One region of the Thiomonas sp. OC7 genome, then DNA from elsewhere that is predicted to be linked to it. Evidence: predicted binding sites of a transcription regulator. Region 1 holds the regulator's gene; the other holds the start of a gene.

Region 1 (11,414 bases):
CTGCCCTGCGCTTCCCAGGCCGTTTGTTGTTCGGCCGCGGCGCGCACCACGTCCATGACGTAGAAGGGTTCGATGAACTGGTTGCGTTGGGCTAAGCGCATGGCGGCTATCAGAGGGAGATCAGAGGGTGTGAATGAATCCGGCGTGGCTGAGCAGCGTGCCCAAACGCTTCCGATCAAGGCGCAAAGCACAGCCGTGCCCATCGGCACGGCGCGCGCTTACAACACCGAACGCAACGCCGAGCGGGGGTGTTTGGGCGCGAGGAGCGGGCATGGCGGATTTGTTCACACCCTCTCAGTCTTTGCGCGGCGGGCGCGGGCTGGCGCTGGCGCGCCGGGGGAAAGAGGCGGCCGCGCGTCGCGGCGGGGTTTTGGCCTTGTGGCTGACGGGCACGTTCGCGTAGGGGTTGGGCGGCGGGCTGAAGTCGGTGGTCGTGGGCTGCGCTTGCGGGTGCGACTGGTTGGCGGCTTCGACCTCGGTCTTGCGCAATTGCGCGGCGATGCGGTCGAGCACGCCGTTGACGTATTTGTAGCCGTCGGTGCCGCCGTACACCTTGCCGAGTTCGACCGCTTCGTTGATGACCACTCGGTAAGGCACGTCGAGATGACGCTGCAGCTCGAAGGCGCCCATCAGCAGCAGGGCGTGCTCTACCGGGGATAGCTCGCTGGTCTGGCGGTCGATGTGCGGCTGAATGAGGGCGTCCAGCGGCCCGGCCTCGGCCAGCGCGCCATGCAGCAGCGACTGAAAGTGATCGTCGTCGAGCTTGATGGTGGGGTAGCGCTCGTGCAGAAAGGCTTCGATCGCGCCGGTATCGCTGCCGGCGAGCAGCCATTCGTAAATGCCCTGGAACGCGAGTTCGCGCGACTTGCGCCGCGCGCTTTTGGGGGCGGTGGTTGCGGTCATGCGGCCTCGTCGTCGTTGTCGCTGATGTCGATGAACAGGTTGGCCATTTCCACCGCGACGCGGGCGCATTCGGCCCCTTTGTCGATGCGGGCTTCGGCCTGCGCTTCGTTTTCCACGGTGAGCACGCCGTTGGCCACCGGCATGTTGTAGTCGAGCGCCACCTGAGCGATGCCGGCCGCGCTGGTATTGCAGACGACCTCGAAGTGATAGGTGTCGCCGCGAATCACGCAGCCGATGGCAATCAGCGCATCGAAGGCCTCGCTCTCGGCCAGCGCCTGCAGCATCAGCGGCAGTTCGAGCGCGCCGGGGACGGTGTAGAGCCCGATGTCGTCTTCGTTCACGCCCAGGCGCTGGAGTTCGTCGAGGCAGGACTGGGTGATGCGGTCGGTAATGGCGGTGTTGAAGCGGGCCTGCACCACGGCGACGCGTAGCTCACGGCCATCGAGTTGTTCGGAAAGAATGCGGTTCTGGACGTTTTGCATGGCGTTGGAGTGCAGAGGAGTGGCGCGCCGCGGGGCGCAGAAGGGCAACAGCTTACGCGCCGGGCGCAAGGACGGGGGCGCTGTCCTGTGCGGACTCGAAGCCGACGATCTCCAGCCCGTAGCCTGCCATGCTGGGCATTTTGCGCGGCTGGCCGAGAAGGCGCATCTGCCGCACGCCGAGATCGCGCAGGATTTGCGCGCCAATGCCGTAGTCGCGCAAGGCGGTGACGCCCGATTTGGGCGGCGTGGCCGCCGGCTGCAACAAGCGCTCAAACTGGCTTTTCAATTGCGCGGCCGATTCACCGCAGTTGAGCAGCACGGCCACGCCCACGCCTTCGCGCACGATGCGGCCAAGCGCCTGCGGTAGATTCCAGGAATGGCGCTGGCAGGCGGCATCGAGCAGGTCGAGGACGGACAGGGGCTCGTGCACCCGCACCAGCGGCGCGGCCTGCGCGGCCAGGTCGCCATGCACCAGCGCCAGATGCAGGCCATGACCGGCGCGATCGGTATAGGCCACGCAGCGCATCGGGCCGAACGGTGTCTGCATGGGGTGTTCGCCTACGCGCTGCACCAGCGATTCGGTGCGGCTGCGGTATTCGATGAGATCGGCGATGGCGCCGATTTTCAGCTCGTGCTGCGCGGCAAATTGTTCGAGATCGGGCAGGCGGGCCATGGTGCCGTCGGCGTTCATCACCTCGCAGATCACGGCGGCGGGTTCCAGCCCGGCCAGAGCGGCGAGGTCGCAGCCGGCCTCGGTGTGCCCGGCGCGCATCAGCACGCCGCCTTCAGCGGCCATCAGCGGGAAGATGTGACCCGGTTGCACGATGTCGCTGGCCTGTGCGTTGCGCGCCACGGCGGCCTGCACGGTGCGCGCACGGTCGGCCGCCGAAATGCCCGTGGTGACGCCTTCGGCAGCTTCGATGGACGCGGTGAAGGCGGTGCCGTGCGAAGAGCCGTTGTGCTCGACCATATGCCGCAGGCCAAGCTGCGCGCACCGCTGGGCGGTGAGGGTCAGGCAGATCAGACCGCGCGCATGCGTGGCCATGAAATTGATGGACTGCGGGGTGATGTGCTCGGCGGCAATGACCAGATCGCCCTCGTTTTCGCGATCTTCCTCATCGACCAGAATGACCATGCGCCCGGCCTTGAGCTCGGCAATGATGTCGGGAACGGGGGACAGGGGCATGATGGGGACGGGCGCTGCTGAAAAGCCCATCATTCTAAAACCGCCTCACCCGGCGCGCTTGCGCCGCTTGCCTTGTCAGAATTCGTAGCGTCCGAAGAAAAACGCGACGTTGCCGTTGTTGAGCTTGTTATTCACCTTCGGGATGAAGGTGCCATAAATCGACAGCCTGCCGAAACGGATCGAGGCGATGGGCAGCGCGATGGGGAAGGGGATGTTGTGGAAGATGTCGGCGCGCGAGGTCACCGCCAGGGTGTAGCCCAGACCGAAGCCCACCGGCGCGTCGTTGTTGAACATCCACTGATGGGCGTAGCCGACCACGGGCTCGGCGTTCCAGTGCGAGTCGGAGAAGATCATGGCGTACACCATGTCTTCGTTGCCGTCGGCATTGATGTGATGGCGGCCCCAGCCTATGCCCCAGGCGTGTTTGTTGAGCGTGGCGCGCTTGGCGGCGGTGTAGGTGCCGGGGTCGTGCCAGGTGTAACCGCTGAAGTACAGATCGTCCTGTCCGGTCTGGGTGGTGCTGACCGCGGCATTCCAGGTGGACTGAGCCCAGTCGGATACGCCGCCCAGCCCCAGCGCCCAACTCGCGCGGGGAACCAGGGCCAGCCAGAGGAGGGCGAAAGTGGATAGAAGGCGGGCTGGAAAATGTTTCATGGGCTCTTGGCGGGCGTCTCAGGGAAGTCGGGCCAGACTTTATCAGCGCAAAAGGTTGAGCCTGTGTCCGTTTGCAACGGGCGGCATGTGTGTGGCCGACTCAAGCGCTGTTCAGAGCCGGGTTGGGGCGCTGATCGGGGCAATGATCAAGCACCGAGGCGCGCGATCAATCGGCCCTGCTGCACGACGAGCAGCGTATTTTCGGGCAGGGGTTCCCAGTCTTCCGGGGTGAGGGGCACGCTGGCGAGCATCACGGCGGGTGCGGGTTTGTCGTCGCGGCCCTGAACGTGCAGCCCAGAAGCGCGCATCTGATGCTCGCTGGCGGCTTCGCGCATGAGCAGGTGCAAACCGGGCACCCAGGTGTTGCCCGGATGACTGCGGCGGCGATGCGCATGAGCGAACAGCAGGTCGCCATCGGTGAACAGGAAGTTCGCCGCGCCAAGGGCGCGCAATCTGGCCGCGAAGTCGGAGACCACTTCGATGCGGCGTTTGAGGTCGCCGCTCTCACCCGCCGCATCGAGCACTTGCAGTGATTGCATGAGCACGTAGAACGCATGTTCGGAATCGGTCTGGCCCATCGGGCGGTGCGCCGCATGCGCCAGAGGAAGCGCCTGCTCGATGTCCGGCAGATCGCCGTTGTGGGCAAAGATGTGGCGCTTGCCGAACAGCTCGCGGGCGAACGGCTGGGTGTTGACCAGCGTCACCGGGCCGCGCGAGGCGCGGCGGATATGTGCGATGACTAGCGGGCTGTGAAAGTCGTGCTTTTCGAGCACCGGAACGAAGGCGCTGGCCAGCGCGGGTTGCGCTTCGCGCAGCACATGCGCGTCGCTGCCTTCGTAATACGCCGCGCCCCAGCCGTCGGGGTTGGCGGCGTGCGGCCCGCCGTGGCGCGCGAATTCACGAAAGGCGAACCGCACCCGCGCGGGCACACGGCTGGAGTAGGCGAACAACTCACACATCTTTCCGACCCTCCGGTGCGCCCAGCATGCGCTCGACATAGCGGGCGATGAGGTCGATTTCGAGATTCACCGCGCTGCCCTCGCTCAATTGATGCAGATTGGTGTGCTGCAGGGTGTGCGGAATGAGGTTGATACTCACGCGGCAATGCTGTGGCAGATCTTCGACGCGGTTGACCGTCAGACTCACGCCGTTGATCACGATGGAGCCCTTGTACGCAAAAAACTTGCCTAAAGCGGCGGGCGTGTCCACCTCCAGCAGCCAGGATTCGCCGATGGGCTCGAACCGGGCCACCTGACCGACGCCGTCCACATGCCCAGTCACCAGATGGCCGCCCAGCTTGGTGGACAGCGCGACCGACTGCTCCAGATTGACCCGGGCGCCCGGCACGTCCAGCCCCGTGGTGCGCGCCAGGCTTTCGGCCGAAATGTCGAAGGCAAAGCCACCGGGCTGAAGATCCACCACCGTCATGCAGGCGCCGCTGACGGCGATGCTCTCGCCGAGCTCTACGCCCTGCAGCCAGGCCGGATCGACCTGCAGGCGCACGCGTTTGCCGTGACTGGCCTGGGAACCGAGGGGGGTGACTTCGGCGATGCGGCCGACGCTGGTGATGAGTCCGGTGAACATAAGGGTTCAAAGAGAAAAGGAATGAGGGAGACGTGCAAGGATGCGCAGATCGGCGCCGATCCGCTGCACATCATGCCATCGCAGCGCGAGTCCTTCGCTGATCTGCTGGTAGGGCCCCAGCGCCGCCAATCCGGCGCCCTCGCCCAGCAACTGGGGCGCAAGATACAGGAGCAGTTCATCGACCACGCCGGCACGCAGCAGCGAGCCGTTGAGCTTTTCGCCGGCCTCGCAGTGCAGCTCGTTGATGCCCCGCTGGCCGAGCACCTGCATCAGCGCGCGCAAATCGGTCTTGCCCGGTTTGCCGGGATCGGCGGGCAGGGCGATGTCTTGCAGATCGAGCGAGGTGGTGGCCGCGCTGCGCAGTGCCGCCAGACGCGGCGCGGCCCGCTCCGGCGACAGGGCGTGAACGATCCACAGCGGCGAGTCGGCGCTCTGCAACAGGCGCGCGGTGGGCGGGCATTCCAGGCGGCTGTCGATGACGATGCGAATGGGCTGGCGCGGCGTCTGCACCGCCCGCACATTGAGCTGCGGGTCGTCCGCCCGCACCGTCCCCAGGCCAGTGAGCACGGCGCAGGCGCGCGCGCGCCAGTGATGGCCGTCGGCGCGGGCCGCTTCGCTGGTGATCCACTGGCTTGCGCCGTTAGGCAGGGCGGTAACGCCGTCGAGCGAGGCGGCCACCTTCAGCCGCACCCAGGGCGTGCCGCGCACCATGCGGGAGATGAAGCCAAGGTTGATCTCGCGCGCTTCATCGGCGAACAGCCCGACATCGACTTGGATGCCGGCATCGCGCAAACGCTGCAATCCCTGGCCTGCCACCAGCGGGTTGGGATCGACCAGCGCAGCAACCACGCGCGCGACGCCTTGCGTGGCCAGCAGGTCGGCGCAGGGCGGCGTGCGGCCGTGGTGCGCGCAGGGCTCCAGCGTGACGTAGGCGGTGGCGCCCCGCACCTCGTGGCCGCGCTCCCAGGCTTGCTTCACCGCCTGGACTTCGGCGTGATCTTGCCCCGCAGCCAGCGTGGCGCCTTCGCCCAGCACCTGGCCGTCTCGCACCAGCACGCAGCCCACCCGCGGATTGGGGCTGGTGCGGTACATCGCGCTGTGCGCCAGATCGAGCGCCCGGCGCATGAAGCGCTGATCTTGTTCGCTGAATGAAACGTCGTCCGGGTTCATGTCGGAGTTTTGCCGCGCCGGGGTTTGGCGGCGGGCGAGGGCGGCTGCATTTCCTGCAGCACATCGAGAAACTGGCTCAAATCCTTGAAGCTGTGATAGACGGAGGCAAAGCGCACATAGGCAATGCCGTCGAGCGTGCGCAATTCCTCCATCACCCAGGCGCCGATTTGGGTGGAGGGCAGCTCGCGCGCGCCGCTTTGCAGCAGCATTTGCTCCACGCGCCCGATGGCGGTATCCACCGCGTCGGCACTGACTGGCCGCTTGCGCAAGGCCAGCAGGAAAGAGGCGCGCAGTTTGTCGCGGTCGTATTCGGTGCGGCGGCCATCTTTTTTCACCACCACCGGAAAGCTGACCTCCGCGCGTTCATAGGTGGTGAAGCGCTTGTCGCATTGGCCGCAACGCCGCCGCCGCCGCAGCGCGGTGCCATCTTCCACATCGCGGGTTTCAATCACCTGCGTGTCGGGGCTTTGGCAAAAGGGGCATTTCATGGCGGCGTGGCAACATTAAACCCGTCATTATTCACGCTGCGGTCTGTTTTCGCGGTAGCGCGCGCAAACACGGCGCATATCAAACACCTGACGCGGCGGCTACACTGCCCGCCGATGAAAAATCTGGTTCTCCTCATTTCCGGGCGCGGCAGCAATCTGCAGTCCATTCTTCAGGCCGAGCGTGAACAGGGCTGGGGCGTTTGCGTGCGTGGAGTACTCAGTAACCGGGCTGATGCCGCAGGGCTGGACGCTGCGCGTGCCTTCGGTGTGCCCACGCAGGTGATCGCGCATGCCGACTTTCCCAACCGTGAGGCGTTCGACGGTGCTTTGGGCGACGCGATTGCTGCGCTGGAGCCCGACGTCGTCGCGCTGTGCGGCTTCATGCGGGTGCTGGGTGCGGCCTTCGTGGATCGCTTTGCGGGCCGTCTGGTGAATATCCATCCGTCTTTGCTGCCAGCTTTCACCGGTTTGCGCACCCATGCCCGCGCCCTTGAGGAAGGGGTGAAGTGGCACGGTGCTACCGTGCATCTGGTGAGCAGTGCGCTCGATCACGGGCCGATTCTGGCGCAGGCCGCCGTGCCGGTGCTCGATGGTGATACGGTCGAGTTGCTGGCCGCGCGGGTCTTGCTTGAAGAGCACCGAATTTATCCCCCCGCCGTGCGGGCTTTGCTGGAAGGACGGGTGCAGATCGACGGCTTGCGCACCCGCATCCGTCCGTCCTCCGATTCTTCCCTTTGAAAGAGCGCCATGAAACCGCGTGACCTGCTTTACACCGCGCGCGACGTGCTGCGCGATATGTTGCGTTTCGACGCCGCGGCCGATGCCGTGCTGTCGCGGCTGTTCCGTACCAAGCCGCAACTGGGCAAGACCGACCGACAGATCCTGGCCGACACGGTCTATCAGGTGCTGCGGCATCTGCGCTTGTTTCAGACGCTGGCCGCGACCGACGAAAGCATCGGCGGGGCTATGGAACTGCGTCTGGCCATTCTGGGCTGGTCGGGAAACGCGCAGTCGCTGCATGCCGCGCTTTCTCCCGAGCAACTCGAGTGGCGCAAACGCTTGCTGGCACAAGACGCGATGGCCCTGCCGGAAGCGGTGCGTTGGAGTCTGCCGGAATGGCTGGCGGCCGCTTTGCAGGCGAACTATGGCGCGGAATATCCTGCGCTGGCGCAGGCGATGTTGCGCCCGGCCCCGCTGGATTTGCGGGTGAATGTGCAGAAAGCGCGGCGCGAAGCCGTGCTCGACGTGTTCGCCCGCCTCAATCTGCCCGCGCAGCCAACGCCCTATTCGCCGTGGGGCGTACGCCTGGAAGGCAAACCCGCTTTGCAGGATCTCACCGTCTTTCGCGAAGGCTGGGTGGAGGTGCAGGACGAAGGCAGTCAGCTGCTCGCCGTACTGCTGGCCCCGCGCCGCGGCGAAATGGTGGTCGACTTCTGCGCCGGAGCCGGCGGCAAAACCCTGGCGCTGGGCGCCATGATGCGCAGCACGGGTCGGCTTTATGCGTTCGACGTGGCCGACTACCGCCTGGCCAAGCTCAAACCCCGGCTGTTGCGCAGTGGGCTATCCAATGTGTACCCGGTCGCCATCGCACATGAACGCGATGAACGGGTCAAACGTCTGGCTGGCAAGGTCGACCGGGTGCTGGTGGACGCGCCGTGCTCCGGCCTGGGTACCTTGCGCCGTAACCCTGATATGAAATGGCGACAGAAGCCTGAAGATATTGCCGAGTTGACGACAAAACAAGCCAATATTCTGCAATCGGCGGCAACGCTGCTGAAACCGGGCGGGCGCTTGGTTTACGCCACCTGTAGCGTCTTGCCGGAAGAAAACAGCGGCATCGTCAATGCCTTTCTGGCCGCGCACCCCGATTTCGAACGTGTTCCCGCCGATGCGGTGCTACGTCAGCAAGGAGTGGACGGCGAGGGCCTGGTGACCCAAGGGGACTTGCAGTTGTTGCCCAATCGCCACGCCACTGACGGCTTTTACGCCGCCGTGCTGCAGCGGCGCCCGACCTCATCTGGTCGTGGCGAAGCCGATGCCACGTTAGCGGACTGACAAGGGCTTCTCGTTTGCACTGAGTGCTGTCGTCAGTGCAAGACCGATAATGATTGCAACTTTCGCCAACGGCGAAGTTCCAACTGTGTTGTATCGATCTGAAAGTTTCTGATGTTTGATGTGTTTTTGAATTGTGCTGGGCACGGCCTTTTGCGTGCATCATGGTTGCAAATCGTCTTATTTGCGCTCATCACCACGCATATCACCATTGCGTCCGTCACTATTTTTCTGCACCGCGCTCAGGCTCACCGAGCGCTGGAGTTGCACCCGATCGCCTCGCACTTTTTCCGCTTCTGGCTGTGGTTCACCACGGGCATGGTCACCAAGGAATGGGTGGCGATTCATCGCAAGCATCACGCCAAGTGCGAGACGGTCGACGACCCGCACAGTCCGGTGACGCGCGGCATCGATACGGTGCTGTTGCGCGGCGCCGAGTTGTACCGAACCGAATCGAGAAACGCCGAAACCCTGAGCAAGTTCGGTCACGGCACTCCTGACGACTGGTTGGAGCGCAATATTTATTCCCGATTTATCTGGCAGGGCGTCGGGCTGTTGCTCATTCTCGATGTGCTGATGTTCGGCGCGATCGGCGCGACGGTGTGGGCCGTGCAGATGTTGTGGATTCCGATCTGGGCAGCCGGGGTGATCAACGGGCTGGGTCATTGGTGGGGCTATCGCAATTTTTCGGCGCGAGACAGCAGCCACAACATTTCGCCCTGGGGGTTGCTGATCGGCGGCGAAGAATTGCACAACAACCACCACACCTATCCCACGTCGGCCAAACTCTCGGTCAAATGGTGGGAGTTCGATATCGGCTGGGCGTATATCCGCGCTTTGTCCTGGGTGGGTTTGGCCAAACCACGCAAACTGCCGCCGCAGTTCCGGCTGGGCGAGGTGCGCGCCGAGGTCGATCAACTCACTTTACAAGCTGTCATCGCCAACCGTTATGAATTGATGGCGCGCTATGCCGCGGGGTTGAAGTCCACCCTCAAGGCCGAGCTGGCCCGGGCTGCAGAACAGGGCGCGGTGAGCCATCTGCCGACTTTGCGCGCAGCCAAACGCTGGATCGGCATCGAGCGCGAGATTCTGTGCGAGCGTTCGCGAGCCTTGGTGGACGCCGCGGCGAGCGCCAGCCCTAACCTGAGCAAGCTGCTGCACATGCGCGAAGAACTCAAATCGGTGTGGGAGCAGACCAATCTGAACGCCGACCAGCTTCGCTTGAAGCTCCAGGACTGGTGCCGCCGTGCCGAAGACAGTGGCTTGGCCCCGCTTCGGGAGTTGTCGCTGAGGCTGCGACGTTATACGCCGACGGCCTGAATTCTGATGTTTACGACGCCTGGGCATTCATGCCGGATGCCCAGGCTAAACATTGATGGAGCGCCGAAGGAGGCGCCCATGAAAAAGAGGCGCCCACAAAAAATCCGCTAGTCAGGCCGCAGTGAATTTGAACACTGTGGCCGATCCAGCGGATCGTTCTTTGGTAGACAGATCAGATTACTTGATCTTGCCTTCCTTGTAATTCACATGCTTGCGCGCGACCGGATCGAATTTCATGATTTCGATCTTTTCAGGCGTGGTGCGCTTGTTTTTGGTGGTGGTGTAGAAATGGCCGGTGCCCGCAGAGGATTCCAGCTTGATTTTTTCGCGTCCGCCTTTGGTTGCCATGATGGGTTCCGTGCAGTTCTAGGAAGGAATGGAGAGGGCGATCAGATCTCGCCGCGCGAGCGCAGCTCGGCCAGCACGACGTCGATGCCTTTTTTGTCAATGGTGCGCAGCCCAGAGCTCGTTACGCGCAAACGCACGAAACGGTTCTCGCTTTCAACCCAGAAACGACGATATTGCAGATTGGGCAGGAAGCGACGCTTGGTCTTGTTGTTCGCATGGGACACATTGTTCCCGACCATCGGCCCTTTACCTGTCACTTGACACACTCGTGCCATGGCACACCTCGAAATTGTGTAGAACAAAGGCTAAAGATTATAGCCGGAAAGATTTGCTTGTCCACCGCTATCGGTGTCAAGACTCCGCATTCTCCAGATAGCGCTGTGCGTCCAGAGCGGCCATACAGCCGGTACCTGCGCTGGTGATCGCCTGGCGATAAACGTGGTCTTGCACGTCACCCGCGGCGAATACGCCGGGCACGCTGGTGGCGGTCGCCATCCCTTCGTTGCCGCTGCGGGTGATGATGTAGCCGTCCTTCATGTCCAACTGGCCTTTGAAAATTTCGGTGTTGGGCTGATGGCCGATGGCGATGAAACAGCCATTCAGTGCGATGTCTTCGTCGGCGCCGGTCTGGCTGTTGTGGATGCGCACGCCAGTCACGCCACTGGCGTCGCCCAGCACTTCTTTCAATTCGCTCCAGAGCTTGAGTTCGACTTTGCCCTCGGCCGCGCGGGCCATGAGTTTGTCGACCAGAATGGGCTCGGCACGGAATTTGTCGCGGCGGTGAATGACGGTCACCTTGCTGGCGATATTGGCCAGATACAGCGCTTCTTCGACGGCCGTGTTGCCGCCGCCCACCACGCACACCGGCTGGTTGCGATAGAAAAAGCCGTCGCAAGTCGCGCAGCCCGAGACGCCCTTGCCCATGAAGGCCTCTTCGGTGGGCAGTCCCAGATATTTGGCCGAGGCGCCAGTGGCGATGATCAGGGTGTCGCAGGTATAAACGCCGCTGTCGCCTTCGAGGCGGATGGGTTTTTCGCGCAGATGCGCGGTGTGGATGTGATCGAACACGATCTCGGTGTTGAAACGCTCGGCATGCGCCTGAAAGCGCGCCATCAAGTCGGGCCCTTGCACGCCATCGACGTCGGCGGGCCAGTTGTCGACTTCGGTCGTGGTCATGAGTTGACCGCCTTGAGCCAGACCGGTGATGAGCAGAGGGTTCAGATTGGC
Region 2 (11,414 bases), 340 kb from region 1:
CATCGAGAAGGCCGAAGCTCTGCCGTTGATCGCCGCGCGCGCCGAGCCGACGCAGACGCTGCAAAAGACGCCCACGCCGGGCGCGGCCAAATGCGAAGACGTCGCCTCGCTGCTGGGCATTCCCTTACAGCAGACCCTCAAGTCGGTCGTGCTCGCAGTGGATGGCGACAAGCCCGGACAGGCCGCAACCATCGTGCTGCTGCTGGTGCGCGGCGATCATGCGGTCAACGAGGTCAAGGTGAGCAAGCTCGCCGGTTTGGCCAGCACCCGCATGGCGACCGAGGCCGAGATTGTGGCCACGTTTGGCACGCCGCCGGGCTACCTTGGGCCGATCGGTACCGTGCACCCCGTGCGCGTGATTGCCGATCGCACCGTAGCGAATATGAGCGACTTCGTCGTCGGCGCCAATGCGGTGGATTTCCACTACACCGGCGTCAACTGGGGGCGCGATCTGCCTGAGCCCGAAGTGGCCGACATCCGCAATGTGCAGGCGGGCGATCCCAGCCCGGACGGCAAGGGCGTGTTGTCGATCTGCCGCGGCATCGAGGTGGGGCATGTGTTCTATCTGGGCACCAAATATTCGGCCGCGATGGGCGCGACATTCCTCGACGACAAGGGCAAATCGCAAACGCTGGAAATGGGCTGCTACGGCATCGGCATCACCCGCATCCTCGGGGCCTGCATCGAACAGAACCATGACGCCAAGGGCATGATCTGGCCGGATGCGATCGCCCCGTTCACCGCTGTGATCTGCCCCATCGGTTATGACCGCAGCGAAGCCGTGCGCCAGGCGGCGGACGCGCTCTACGCCGAACTCATCGCCGCAGGCGTGGATGTGGCGCTGGACGACCGCGGCGAGCGTCCGGGCGTGATGCTGGGCGACTGGGAACTGATCGGCGTGCCGCACCGCATGGTGATTTCCGACCGCGGTCTTGCTGCGGGCACGGTGGAGTATCAGCACCGCCGAGAGAGTGCGCCGACGGTGTTGCCGCTGGCTGACGCCTGCGCGCAGTTGCAGGCCCGGTTGCAGCGCTGAGTCCGCAAGAGCACAGCGGCATGCCTGGCCTGTCTCGCCGTCGGTGGCTGTTGCAGGTGGCGGGAGCGGGCGCTGCGATCGGCGCGGGCTGGGGCTTGCCCACTGCGCCTGCCTGGGCTGGCGCGCAAAAGGAAGAGCAGCTCAGCGACGCGGTGCGCACCGCGCTTGCCGCGCAAATTGCCGAGGCTCCGCCGCCGCAGCCGCATTTTCGCGACGCCAATCATTTCGCCCAATACTGGGTGTGGCTGGCGACCGAGTCGGCGCGGCTGCAAAACCGCATTCCGGGCTTCTCGGTGCGGCGCGATTTTCTGCAAACCGTCTGGTACGAAGCGCACCGCGCCGGGCTGGAGCCCGCGCTGATCCTGGGCTTGATTCAGGTGGAAAGCGGCTTCAAGAAGTATGCCATTTCATCGGCCGGGGCGATGGGCTATATGCAGGTCATGCCGTTCTGGACCCAGCAGATCGGCAATGGCGACATTACGGGCCTGTTTCACATGCAGGTGAATCTGCGTTATGGCTGCGTGATTTTGCGGCACTACCTCAACATCGAAAACGGCAGCTTGTTCTACGCCTTGGGCCGCTACAACGGCTCGCGCGGCAAAGCGGCTTATCCCGACGCGGTGCTCGCCGCGCGCCAGCGCTGGCTGGTGGCGGGCGGCTCCGGCTGAAGTCGCCCGTCCCGCCGAGCGTCGAGCACTCAGCGCGGCATCATGCCGCCCATGCGCTGCATCATTTTGAACATCTTGCCGCCCTTCATTTTTTTCATCATGTCGCGCATCTGCTCGTATTGCTTGAGCAGGCGGTTGACTTCCTGCACCTGAACCCCGGCGCCTGCGGCGATGCGGCGTTTGCGGGTGGCTTTGATGACGTCGGGCTTGTGGCGCTCCTGCGGGGTCATGCTGTGGATGATGCCCTGCATGCGGCGCATGTCGCGCTCGGCGCGGGACATATCGGCCTGACCGGCCTTGGCCTGCATCTCGGCCGGCAGTTTGTCGAGCATGCCCTGCAGGCCGCCCATTTTGTTCATCTGCTGCAGCTGCATCAGAAAATCGTTGAGATCGAACTGGGCGCCCGACTTGACCTTGGCGGCCAGTTGCTGCGCAGCATCGACATCGACCTGACGCTGCGCCTGCTCCACCAGGGCGAGGATGTCGCCCATGCCCAGAATCCGGTCGGCCATGCGGCGCGGGTCGAAGGGCTCCAGGCCGTCGATCTTTTCCGACACCCCGGCGAACTTGATCGGTGCGCCCGTGACCTGCCGCACCGACAGCGCCGCGCCACCGCGGGCGTCGCCGTCGAGTTTGGTGAGCACAATGCCGGTCAGCGGCAGCGCGTCGTGGAAGGCGCGTGCGGTGTTCACCGCGTCCTGACCTTGCATGGCGTCCACCACGAACAAGGTTTCGATGGGCTTGAGCGCGGCGTGCAGCTCTTTGATTTCGCGCATCATGGCTTCGTCCACCGACAGTCGTCCGGCGGTGTCGACGAGCAGCACGTCGAAGTGGTGACTGCGGGCGAATTCGACGGCGCGGCGGGCGATGTCCAGTGGTTTGTCGTCGGGTGATGAGGGAAAGAATTCCGCCCCAGCCTGCGCCGTCACGGTCTGCAACTGCGCAATGGCCGCCGGCCGATAGACGTCGCACGACACGGTGAGCACTTTTTTCTTCTGCCGCTCGGTCAGCAGCCGCGCCAGCTTGGCGGTGGTGGTGGTCTTGCCCGCGCCCTGCAGACCGGCCATGAGCACGATGGCTGGCGGCTGGGTGGCGAGGTTGATCGGCACGGCGTCGCCGCCCATCAGATCGGCGAGTTCTCGCTGCACCACGCCGACCAGCGCTTGACCGGGGGTGAGCGAACCCACCACTTCCTGGCCCAGCGCCTTTTCTTTGACGCGGGCGGTGAATTCGCGCACGACGGGCAGCGCCACGTCGGCTTCGAGAAGCGCGAGGCGTACCTCGCGCAACATGTCCTGGATATTCGCTTCGGTGATGCGCGCTTCGCCCTTGAGGGTCTTGACCACGCGGGACAGGCGCTGGGTGAGGTTGTTGAGCATGGGGCGTGGAAGGTTGGAGCGAGGTTTGGGCGTTTGCGCAGTTTGGTCGTCGCAGAGCCTGAGGCCAGTCTGGCATTCACCGCGCGCGGCACTGAAGAACCGCAGGGGGGTCGGTTAAACTTGAAACATGTCGATTTTAGTGAATAGCCTCGCCTTCGCCTTCTATATGTTGGCTGCGGTGTTGTCGCGCCCGAAACCTGCTTTGGTGCTGGGCCAAGCGGAAGGGGCTGCCAGTGGGGCGACGCAACGTTCCGAGCGCTGGTCGACCTGGGTGATGGCGCTGGCCTGGATCGCGCAGACCATCACCTTCGCCATGGTGCTGCACGGCGAGTTGCAGCCGCATTTCGGCTTTGCCCAGGCGCTTTCGGTCACGTTCTGGCTGGTGGCGGCAGTGTATTGGGTGGAAAGTCTGTATTACCCCCTGCAGATGTTGAGAAGCTGGATCTGTCTGCTGGCGGCCCTTTCCATTTTGCTGAGCTGGGTTTTCCCCGGAGGCTTTACGCCGCCTTACGGCGCCGGGCCCACTTTCGCGCTGCATTGGGCGATGGGGATCGCCGCCTATGGTCTGTTCGGCGCGGCCGTGCTTCACGGCATTTTGCTGTGGACGGCCGAGCGTTCGCTGCATCGGCGCAAGGGCGCGGTGTCGGGCGTGTCGCGCAGCCTGCCTTTGCTCACCCTGGAAAAGCTGACCTATCGTTTGGCGGGGGTGGGTTTTGTGCTGCTGACGGCCTCGCTCATTTTTGCGGCGACGTTCAGCGAGCAATTGTTTGGCAAGCCGTTGGAGTTCAATCATCAAGCGGTTTTCGGTATCGCGGCCTGGCTGATTTTTGCCGTGCTGATGGTGGGTCGGGTGTTTCTGGGCTGGCGGGGCACGCGGGCGCTGGCTTGGCTGTTCGGCGGCACGGTGCTGCTGATGCTGACCTATGTCGGTTCGCGTTTTGTGCTGCAGGTGATTTTGCACCGATGAAGTACCTCGTTCTGTTTGTGGTGGTGATCGTCGGGCTGATGCTCATCAAAAAATCGCAGCAACCCCGCAGCGTGCGACAGCCGCCTTCGCCCAATAAACCGCCGCAGGTTCCCGAGGCGATGTTGCCGTGCGCGCATTGCGGCGTGCACTCGCCCGCCAGCCGCTGCGTCTGGCGCGATGGCAAGCCGTACTGCAGCGACGAGCATGCCCGTCTGGGGTCGTAAGCCGGGCGCTGCGGTCGCCGCTGAAAGCGCATTCGCGCGATCCATGTTCGCCCCGGCGGCGGCCTCTTCAGGTTCGGCCTTCGTGCCTTCTTCGCGTCTGGGCCGAGAACGCCTGCGAACCTACCGGGTGCTGGCTGCGGCGCGCGTGCTCATGTCGCTGATGTTGCTGGGCTGGCTGGTGCTGCTGCCCATGATGCAGGCGGCCCCCCATGCCGAAAAACCCGCCATCGCCACACTGGGTTACGGAGTGGCGCTGCTGTATGTGGCGCTGACAGTCGCGAGCCTTTGGTGGAGTTTCGTTCGCACGCAGGGCCTGGCCTGGCAGGTGCTGATCGCGATTGCCGTCGATCTGCTGGCCTTCACCACCTTGCAGTTCACTGCGGGATATCCCGCGCGCGAATTCGCCCTGATCTACGCCTTGCCCGTGTTGGCAGCGGGCATTTACGGCACGCTGTCGCTCACCTTGTTCGTGGCTGCCTTGGTGACGATGATTCTGCTGGGTAGCGCCGGGTTCGCGATGCTGGGCGGGGCGGCGGAGGCCGAGCAGCGCCTGCTCAATGCGGCCTTTGTCGGCATCGCCTATTTTGCCGTGGCGGTGCTGACCTGGCAGTTGTCGCAAAGACTGGCGCGGCAGGAGGCGCGCGCGGCGGCCAGCGAGTCCGTCGCCCGGCGGCAGATGGCCTTGAACCAGCGGGTGATCGAGGCGCAGCGCGATGGCGTCATGGTGGTCGATCGGCACATGGTGCTCGAAGCGCTCAATCCGGCCGCGCAACAGCTGCTGGATTTGCCCTGGAGCGATGCGGTCACGGCGCGCTGGCTCGGGGGGCGCAAGGCCTTGCGCGATCTGCCGGTGGCCGAGGTGGTGCGCAAAGAGGTGGAGCGCATGGCCATCGACGGCGAGGAGGCGCTGGAGGTCAAGGTGCGCACGCCCGCGGGTCGCAAGCTGCTGCTGCGTCTGTCCACGCTCGACAACCTGCCGGGCGGCGTGGGCTACCTCATCGTGCTGCAGGATCTGCGGGAGATCGATGCCCGCATTCAGCAGGAAAAGCTGGCGGCGATGGGGCGTCTGGTGGCCAGCGTGGCGCATGAGATCCGCAATCCGCTGGGGGCGATCGGGCAGGCCAACCAGCTCGCCCGCGAATTCGCGGGCGATGCGGTGCAGCTCGAACGCCTGCACCATCTCATCGGCCAGAACGTCGAACGCATCAACCGTACCGTCGAGGACGTGCTGGAGCTGGGCCGCACCGCGCCGCGTGAAATCGGCCTGATGCTTTGCGCGCCGTTGATGCGCGAGCTGCATGCCGAATTCGACCAACCGGATCAGGGACGCATCGGTCTGTTCATTCAGGACGACGCGGCGCAGATCCGCTTCGATGCCTTGCATCTGCGACGGGTGTTGGTCAATCTGCTGAGTAACGCGCGGCGCTATGCGAGCAACCAGCCACGGGCGATCGAGATGCGGCAACTCGGCGCCGGGCAGGTGCGGGAAATCCAGGTCTCCAACGATGGGCCGCTGATCGACGCCGAACTGCGCGCGCAGCTGTTCGAGCCGTTTCGCACCACGAGCAGCCGGGGCGTCGGGTTGGGCTTGTATATTTCTCACGAACTGTGTTTGCGCAACGGCGCGCGTCTGCTTTACCGCCTCAAGCGCGAGGGCACGCCGCATGAGCGCGGTTCTTTTGTCATTCAAATCGCACCGGGCCCTTAAGGCATGAATCCAGCGGATGTGCGTATTCTCATCGTCGACGACGAACCCGATCTGCGCGAGCTCTACACCCTGAGCCTGGTGCATGAAGGCTGGCAGATCGACGTGGCTGAAACCGTGGCGCAGGCGCGCGAGCAGTTGGCGCGCAGGCGCTACGCCCTCATGCTCACCGATATGCGTCTTCCTGACGGCGAGGGGCTGGAGTTGCTGCGCTGGCTGGAAGCCCAGCCCGACCGCTTTGAGAAGTCCATCGTCATTACCGCCTACGGCAGTGCGGGCAACGCGGTGGCTGCGCTCAAGGCCGGAGCGTTCGACTATTTGAGCAAGCCGGTCGATCTGGCGGCGCTGCGTCGCACCGTGCATGCGGCCCTCGCAGCGGTCGATGTGGAAGTGCAGGCGCCGACCAGCAGCGCATTGCAACGCATGGTGGGTGAGTCTGGGGTGATGCGCGCCCTTAAACAGACCTTGCAGCGCGTGGCCCGAAGCATGGCGCCCGTGCTCATCCAGGGCGAGTCGGGCACCGGCAAGGAGCTGGCCGCAAAGGCCGTGCATGAATGCAGCGCCCGCGCCAGCGGGCCGTTCGTTCCGGTGAACTGCAGCGCCATTCCCGAGCAATTGCTGGAGGCCGAGTTTTTCGGCTATCGCAAGGGCGCGTTCACCGGAGCGATGTCCGATCATGCCGGCTTCTTTGCCGCGGCGCAGGGCGGCACGCTGTTTCTCGACGAGATCGGCGAACTGCCCCTGGCGATGCAGGCCAAGCTGCTGCGCGCCGTGCAGGAGCGGCGCGTGCGCCCGGTGGGCGAGACGGCAGAAATCGCGGTTGATGTGCGCCTGGTCAGCGCCACCCACCGTCATCTGGAACGCATGGTGGAGCAGGGCCAGTTTCGGCAGGATTTGTTCTACCGCCTCAACGTCATCGCGGTCACTCTGCCGCCGCTGCGCGACCGGCTGGATGATCTGCCGGTACTCGTCGAGGCGTTGCTGGGCGACATCCGCCGCGACAATGCGCGGCCCGGTCTGCGGCTGAGCCCGGCTGCGCTTGAGCACCTGCGCCAGCATCGTTTCTCAGGCAATGTGCGCGAGCTGGAAAATCTGCTGCACCGGGCTGCGGCCCTGGCTGCACAAGATCTGATCGGCCCTGAAGACATCGAGCTGCAGGGCAGTGGCGCCCGCGCCGCCGAAGTGCTGACCTCTGCGACGGCTTTGCCGATCACCACCATCCTGCCCGACACGACGGCGCCATCCATGCCGCGACCGGCGGATCCGCCGGTCACCCCAATCGTTGCGCAGCGTGCCCCGGAGCCTCAGCCGCCTCAGTCGCCCCAGCCCCCCATGGCCCGGTTCGAAGCGCAATCGCCCCTGCCTCCCGACTTGGGGGCCTACCTCGATCAGGTTGAACGCAGCATCCTCTGCGAGGCGCTGCGGCGCACCCGCTTCAATCGCACCGCGGCCGCGCAGTTGCTGGGGCTGAATCTGCGTCAGATCCGCTACCGCATGGAGCGCCTCGACGTGCGCGACCCGGCTGAAGCGCCGCCGGACGACCCTCTCTGATCATGTCGCCCCCCATCAGCGCGGCCAGTCGGGAAGCAGGCTGGATGCCCCACGCCCGTCATGTGCCGTCCCCCAACCAGGATGAGCGGCCCGCGGGCGTGCCGATCGATTTACTGGTGATCCACTGCATCGCTCTGCCGCCGCGCCAATATGGCGGCGAGGCGATCGAGCAGTTGTTTTGCAATCGGCTCGATCCGCGAGCGCACCCGGCTTTTGCCGCGCTCGAAGGTCTGAGGGTCTCGGCGCATTTTGTGGTGCAGCGCGATGGTGTGCTCACGCAATATGTGTCCTGTGACCGGCGCGCCTGGCATGCCGGCGCATCGCGTTATGCTGGGCGCGAGCGATGCAACGATTTCAGCATCGGCATCGAACTCGAAGGGAGCGACGATGAGCCGTTCGAGCCCGAGCAGTACGACACCCTGATCGCACTGGGCTCTGAGCTGCTCGCGCGCTATCCCTTGCGCGCATGGGTCGGGCATAGCGACATCGCGCCAGGGCGCAAGACCGATCCAGGCGTCGGCTTCGACTGGCGCCAGCTCAAAAACGGCCTGGCCCTGCCGACATCGGCCTTTCCATTTCAGCGGTTTTGAGCACCCTTGCGGGTTTGCCCGAAGCCGCTCCAAGGGCAGACTTTGTGCATGAACCTGTGCATAAGCTGTGGGCTGGCTGTCAATTTGTCCCACACTACGAATAGTGGTTGAAATTCCGCCAGACGCTAGATATAGTGTCTTGCCGGTTTGAGAGAGATGCCGGATCGCGGTCTGAGACTGCGGCTTCGCAAGGCTGGAAATGCTTACGCGCTCTCTCGGTTCGTCCCCGATTTGCCCTCATTCGTCTTTATTGCTTTGTCCGTGCTGCTTTCATGCGGCGTTCATGTGCGCTCGCAGCGCCGTGAGCCAGTCAGATTTGCTGCGCGGCTCATCTGCCCCCAAGGAGTCCCGATGTCCCAGACCACCGCCGCCACCGAATCCGCTGCTGTCCCGCAACACCTCGCACACCCCGAGGTGGATACGCAACAGCAGGTCGCACTGGGTGATTTTTCAGACTACAAGATCATCCGTCGCAACGGGGCCGTGGTCGGGTTTGAGCCGAGCAAAATCGCCGTGGCGATGACCAAGGCCTTTCTGGCCGTGCAAGGCGGGCAGGGTGCGGCCTCGGCCAGCATGCGCGAAACAGTGAATGCGCTGACCGAAAACGTCGTGCGCGCCCTGCTCCGTAGCCGTCCCAGCGGCGGCACCTTTCATATTGAAGACATTCAGGACCAGGTCGAACTCTCGCTGATGCGCACTGGCCAGCACGAGGTGGCGCGCGCCTATGTGCTGTACCGCGAACGCCGCACACAAGAGCGGGCCAAGCAAAAAGCGGCTGCAGAGCAACAAGAGAGCGCTCCGGTGCTGCATGTGCTCGACGGCGGTCTGCGCAAACCGCTCGATCAGGCCGCTCTGGTGAGCCTGATCGAATCCGCCTGCGTCAATCTGAGTGCGGATGTGAAGGCGGCCCCCATCGTGGCGGAAACGCTGCGCAATCTGTACGACGGCGTGCCGATGCTCGAGGTTTACAAGGCCTCTATCCTCGCCTCGCGCACCCTGATCGAGCGCGACCCCGACTACTCCAAGGTCACCGCGCGCCTGCTGTTGCACACCATGCGCCGCGAGACGCTGAACGAGGACATTCCGCAGGAGCAGATGACCCAGCGCTACGCCGAGTATTTTCCGCGCTGCATCAAGGAGGGTGTCGAGCTCGAACTGCTCGACGAGCGGCTCGGGCAGTTCGACCTGGTCCGTCTGGGTGCCGCGCTCAAGGCCGAGCGCGACCTGCAGTTCGATTACCTGGGTCTGCAAACGCTGTACGACCGTTATTTCCTCGCCAATCGTGCCGATACGCGGGTGAACAAGGATGGCCGTCGCATCGAGCTGCCGCAGGCCTTTTTCATGCGCGTGGCCATGGGCTTGTCGCTCAACGAAATCGACCGCGAAGCGCGCGCCATCGAGTTCTACGAGCTGCTCTCCAGCTTTGACTTCATGTCGAGCACGCCCACGTTGTTCAATGCGGGCACCCGTCGTTCGCAACTCTCGAGCTGCTACCTCACCACCGTGGCGGACGATCTGGACGGCATCTACGAGGCCATCAAGGAGAACGCGCTGTTGTCCAAGTTCGCCGGCGGTCTGGGCAACGACTGGACGCGCGTGCGCGCCCTGGGCAGCCACATCAAGGGCACCAACGGCAAGAGCCAGGGCGTCGTGCCCTTCCTCAAAGTGGTCAACGACACCGCGGTGGCAGTGAACCAGGGCGGCAAGCGTAAGGGCGCGGTCTGTGCCTATCTGGAAACCTGGCACCTCGATATTGAAGAGTTCCTGGAACTGCGCAAGAACACCGGCGACGATCGCCGCCGTACGCACGACATGAACACCGCCAACTGGGTACCCGATCTATTCATGAAGCGGGTGATGGAAGGGGGCGACTGGACGCTGTTCAGCCCGGCCGACGTGCCCGATCTGCACGACAAGTTCGGCAAGGACTTCGAGCAGGTCTATACCCGCTACGAGCAAAAGGCCGCGCTGGGCGAAATCAAGCTGTTCAAGACCCTGCCTGCGGTGCAACTGTGGCGCAAGATGCTGTCCATGCTTTTCGAAACCGGCCATCCCTGGATCACCTTCAAGGATGCGTGCAATGTGCGCAGCCCGCAGCAGCATGTGGGCGTGGTGCACTCGAGCAACCTCTGCACCGAGATCACGCTCAACACCAACGAGAGCGAGATCGCGGTGTGCAATCTCGGCTCGGTCAATCTGGTTGCCCATCTGAAAGACGCGGCAGACGGCACCAAGGTCATCGACCAGGCCAAGCTCAAGCGCACCATCCAGACCGCGATGCGCATGCTCGACAACGTGATCGACATCAACTACTACGCCGTGGCCAAGGCGCGCAACGCCAATATGAAGCATCGGCCAGTGGGTCTGGGCATCATGGGCTTTCAGGACTGTCTGTATCAGCTGCGTATTCCCTATGGTTCGCAACAAGCCGTGGAATTTGCCGATCGGTCGATGGAGGCGGTTTGCTACGAGGCTTACTGGGCGTCGAGCGAACTGGCACGCGAGCGCGGCCGCTACAGCAGTTACGGCGGCTCGCTTTGGGATCAAGGCATTCTGCCCATGGACAGTCTGAAGCTGCTAGCCGAGCAGCGCGGCGGCTATGTCGAGGCCGACACCTCCAGCACTCTTGACTGGAACGCCTTGCGCGTCCAGATTGCGCAGCACGGCATGCGCAATTCCAACTGCGTGGCCATCGCGCCCACGGCCACCATCTCCAACATCGTCGGCGTCGACGCCTGCATCGAGCCGACTTTCCAGAACCTGTACGTCAAGTCGAATCTGTCGGGCGAGTTCACCGTCATCAATCAATATCTGGTGCGCGACCTCAAGGCGCGTGGCCTGTGGGACGCAGTGATGGTGGCCGACCTCAAGTACTTCGATGGCAGCACCCAGCGCATCGACCGCATTCCCGCCGATCTCAAAGCCCTGTATGCCACGGCCTTCGAGACCGATACCCAGTGGATCATCGAGGCTGCGGCGCGCCGCCAGAAATGGATCGACCAGGCGCAGTCGCTCAACATCTACATGGCTAATGCATCGGGCAAGCTGCTCGACGATACCTACAAGCTGGCTTGGCTGCGTGGCCTCAAGACCACCTACTACCTGCGCACTATCGGCGCCACGCATGCCGAGAAGTCCACGGTCAAGGCGGGTCAGCTCAACGCCGTGCCGCAGTCGCCAAGCGAGTCGGTTTCGGCTTTAGCTTCGGCTTCGGCACAGGCCGTGGTGCAGTCGGGTGACATCCGCTACTGTGCCATCGACAACCCGGAATGCGAAGCCTGTCAGTAAGCGCCG

Evidence for each region. Region 1 encodes NrdR, which represses ribonucleotide reductase genes. Its sites were predicted from a motif close to CACNANATNTNGTG; they were not measured.
Region 2: BIO17B3_RS13020 (ribonucleoside-diphosphate reductase subunit alpha) is a predicted target of NrdR. The motif match lies at 8,244-8,257, and genes of this name have one in related genera.

Annotation. Positions count from the first base shown of each region.
Region 1 covers NZ_LR131953.1:3,044,101-3,055,514, forward strand. The annotation lists gene BIO17B3_RS14560 (pyridoxal phosphate-dependent aminotransferase) at 1-101, opposite strand, end outside; gene nusB (transcription antitermination factor NusB) at 295-903, opposite strand; gene ribH (6,7-dimethyl-8-ribityllumazine synthase) at 900-1,385, opposite strand; gene ribBA (bifunctional 3,4-dihydroxy-2-butanone-4-phosphate synthase/GTP cyclohydrolase II) at 1,438-2,604, opposite strand; gene BIO17B3_RS14580 (Antimicrobial peptide resistance and lipid A acylation PagP) at 2,647-3,225, opposite strand; gene BIO17B3_RS14585 (class II glutamine amidotransferase) at 3,372-4,184, opposite strand; gene BIO17B3_RS14590 (riboflavin synthase) at 4,177-4,809, opposite strand; gene ribD (bifunctional diaminohydroxyphosphoribosylaminopyrimidine deaminase/5-amino-6-(5-phosphoribosylamino)uracil reductase RibD) at 4,816-5,979, opposite strand; gene nrdR (transcriptional regulator NrdR) at 5,976-6,467, opposite strand; gene purN (phosphoribosylglycinamide formyltransferase) at 6,582-7,205, shown strand; gene BIO17B3_RS14610 (RsmB/NOP family class I SAM-dependent RNA methyltransferase) at 7,215-8,522, shown strand; gene BIO17B3_RS14615 (acyl-CoA desaturase) at 8,634-9,839, shown strand; gene rpmG (50S ribosomal protein L33) at 10,017-10,187, opposite strand; gene rpmB (50S ribosomal protein L28) at 10,229-10,462, opposite strand; gene trxB (thioredoxin-disulfide reductase) at 10,539-11,414, opposite strand, start outside.
Region 2 covers NZ_LR131953.1:2,701,365-2,712,778, forward strand. The annotation lists gene BIO17B3_RS12980 (proline--tRNA ligase) at 1-1,036, shown strand, start outside; gene BIO17B3_RS12985 (lytic transglycosylase domain-containing protein) at 1,057-1,704, shown strand; gene ffh (signal recognition particle protein) at 1,734-3,083, opposite strand; gene BIO17B3_RS12995 (inner membrane protein YpjD) at 3,211-4,050, shown strand; gene BIO17B3_RS13000 (PP0621 family protein) at 4,047-4,274, shown strand; gene BIO17B3_RS13005 (PAS domain-containing sensor histidine kinase) at 4,255-5,982, shown strand; gene BIO17B3_RS13010 (sigma-54 dependent transcriptional regulator) at 5,986-7,530, shown strand; gene ampD (1,6-anhydro-N-acetylmuramyl-L-alanine amidase AmpD) at 7,533-8,120, shown strand; gene BIO17B3_RS13020 (ribonucleoside-diphosphate reductase subunit alpha) at 8,472-11,408, shown strand.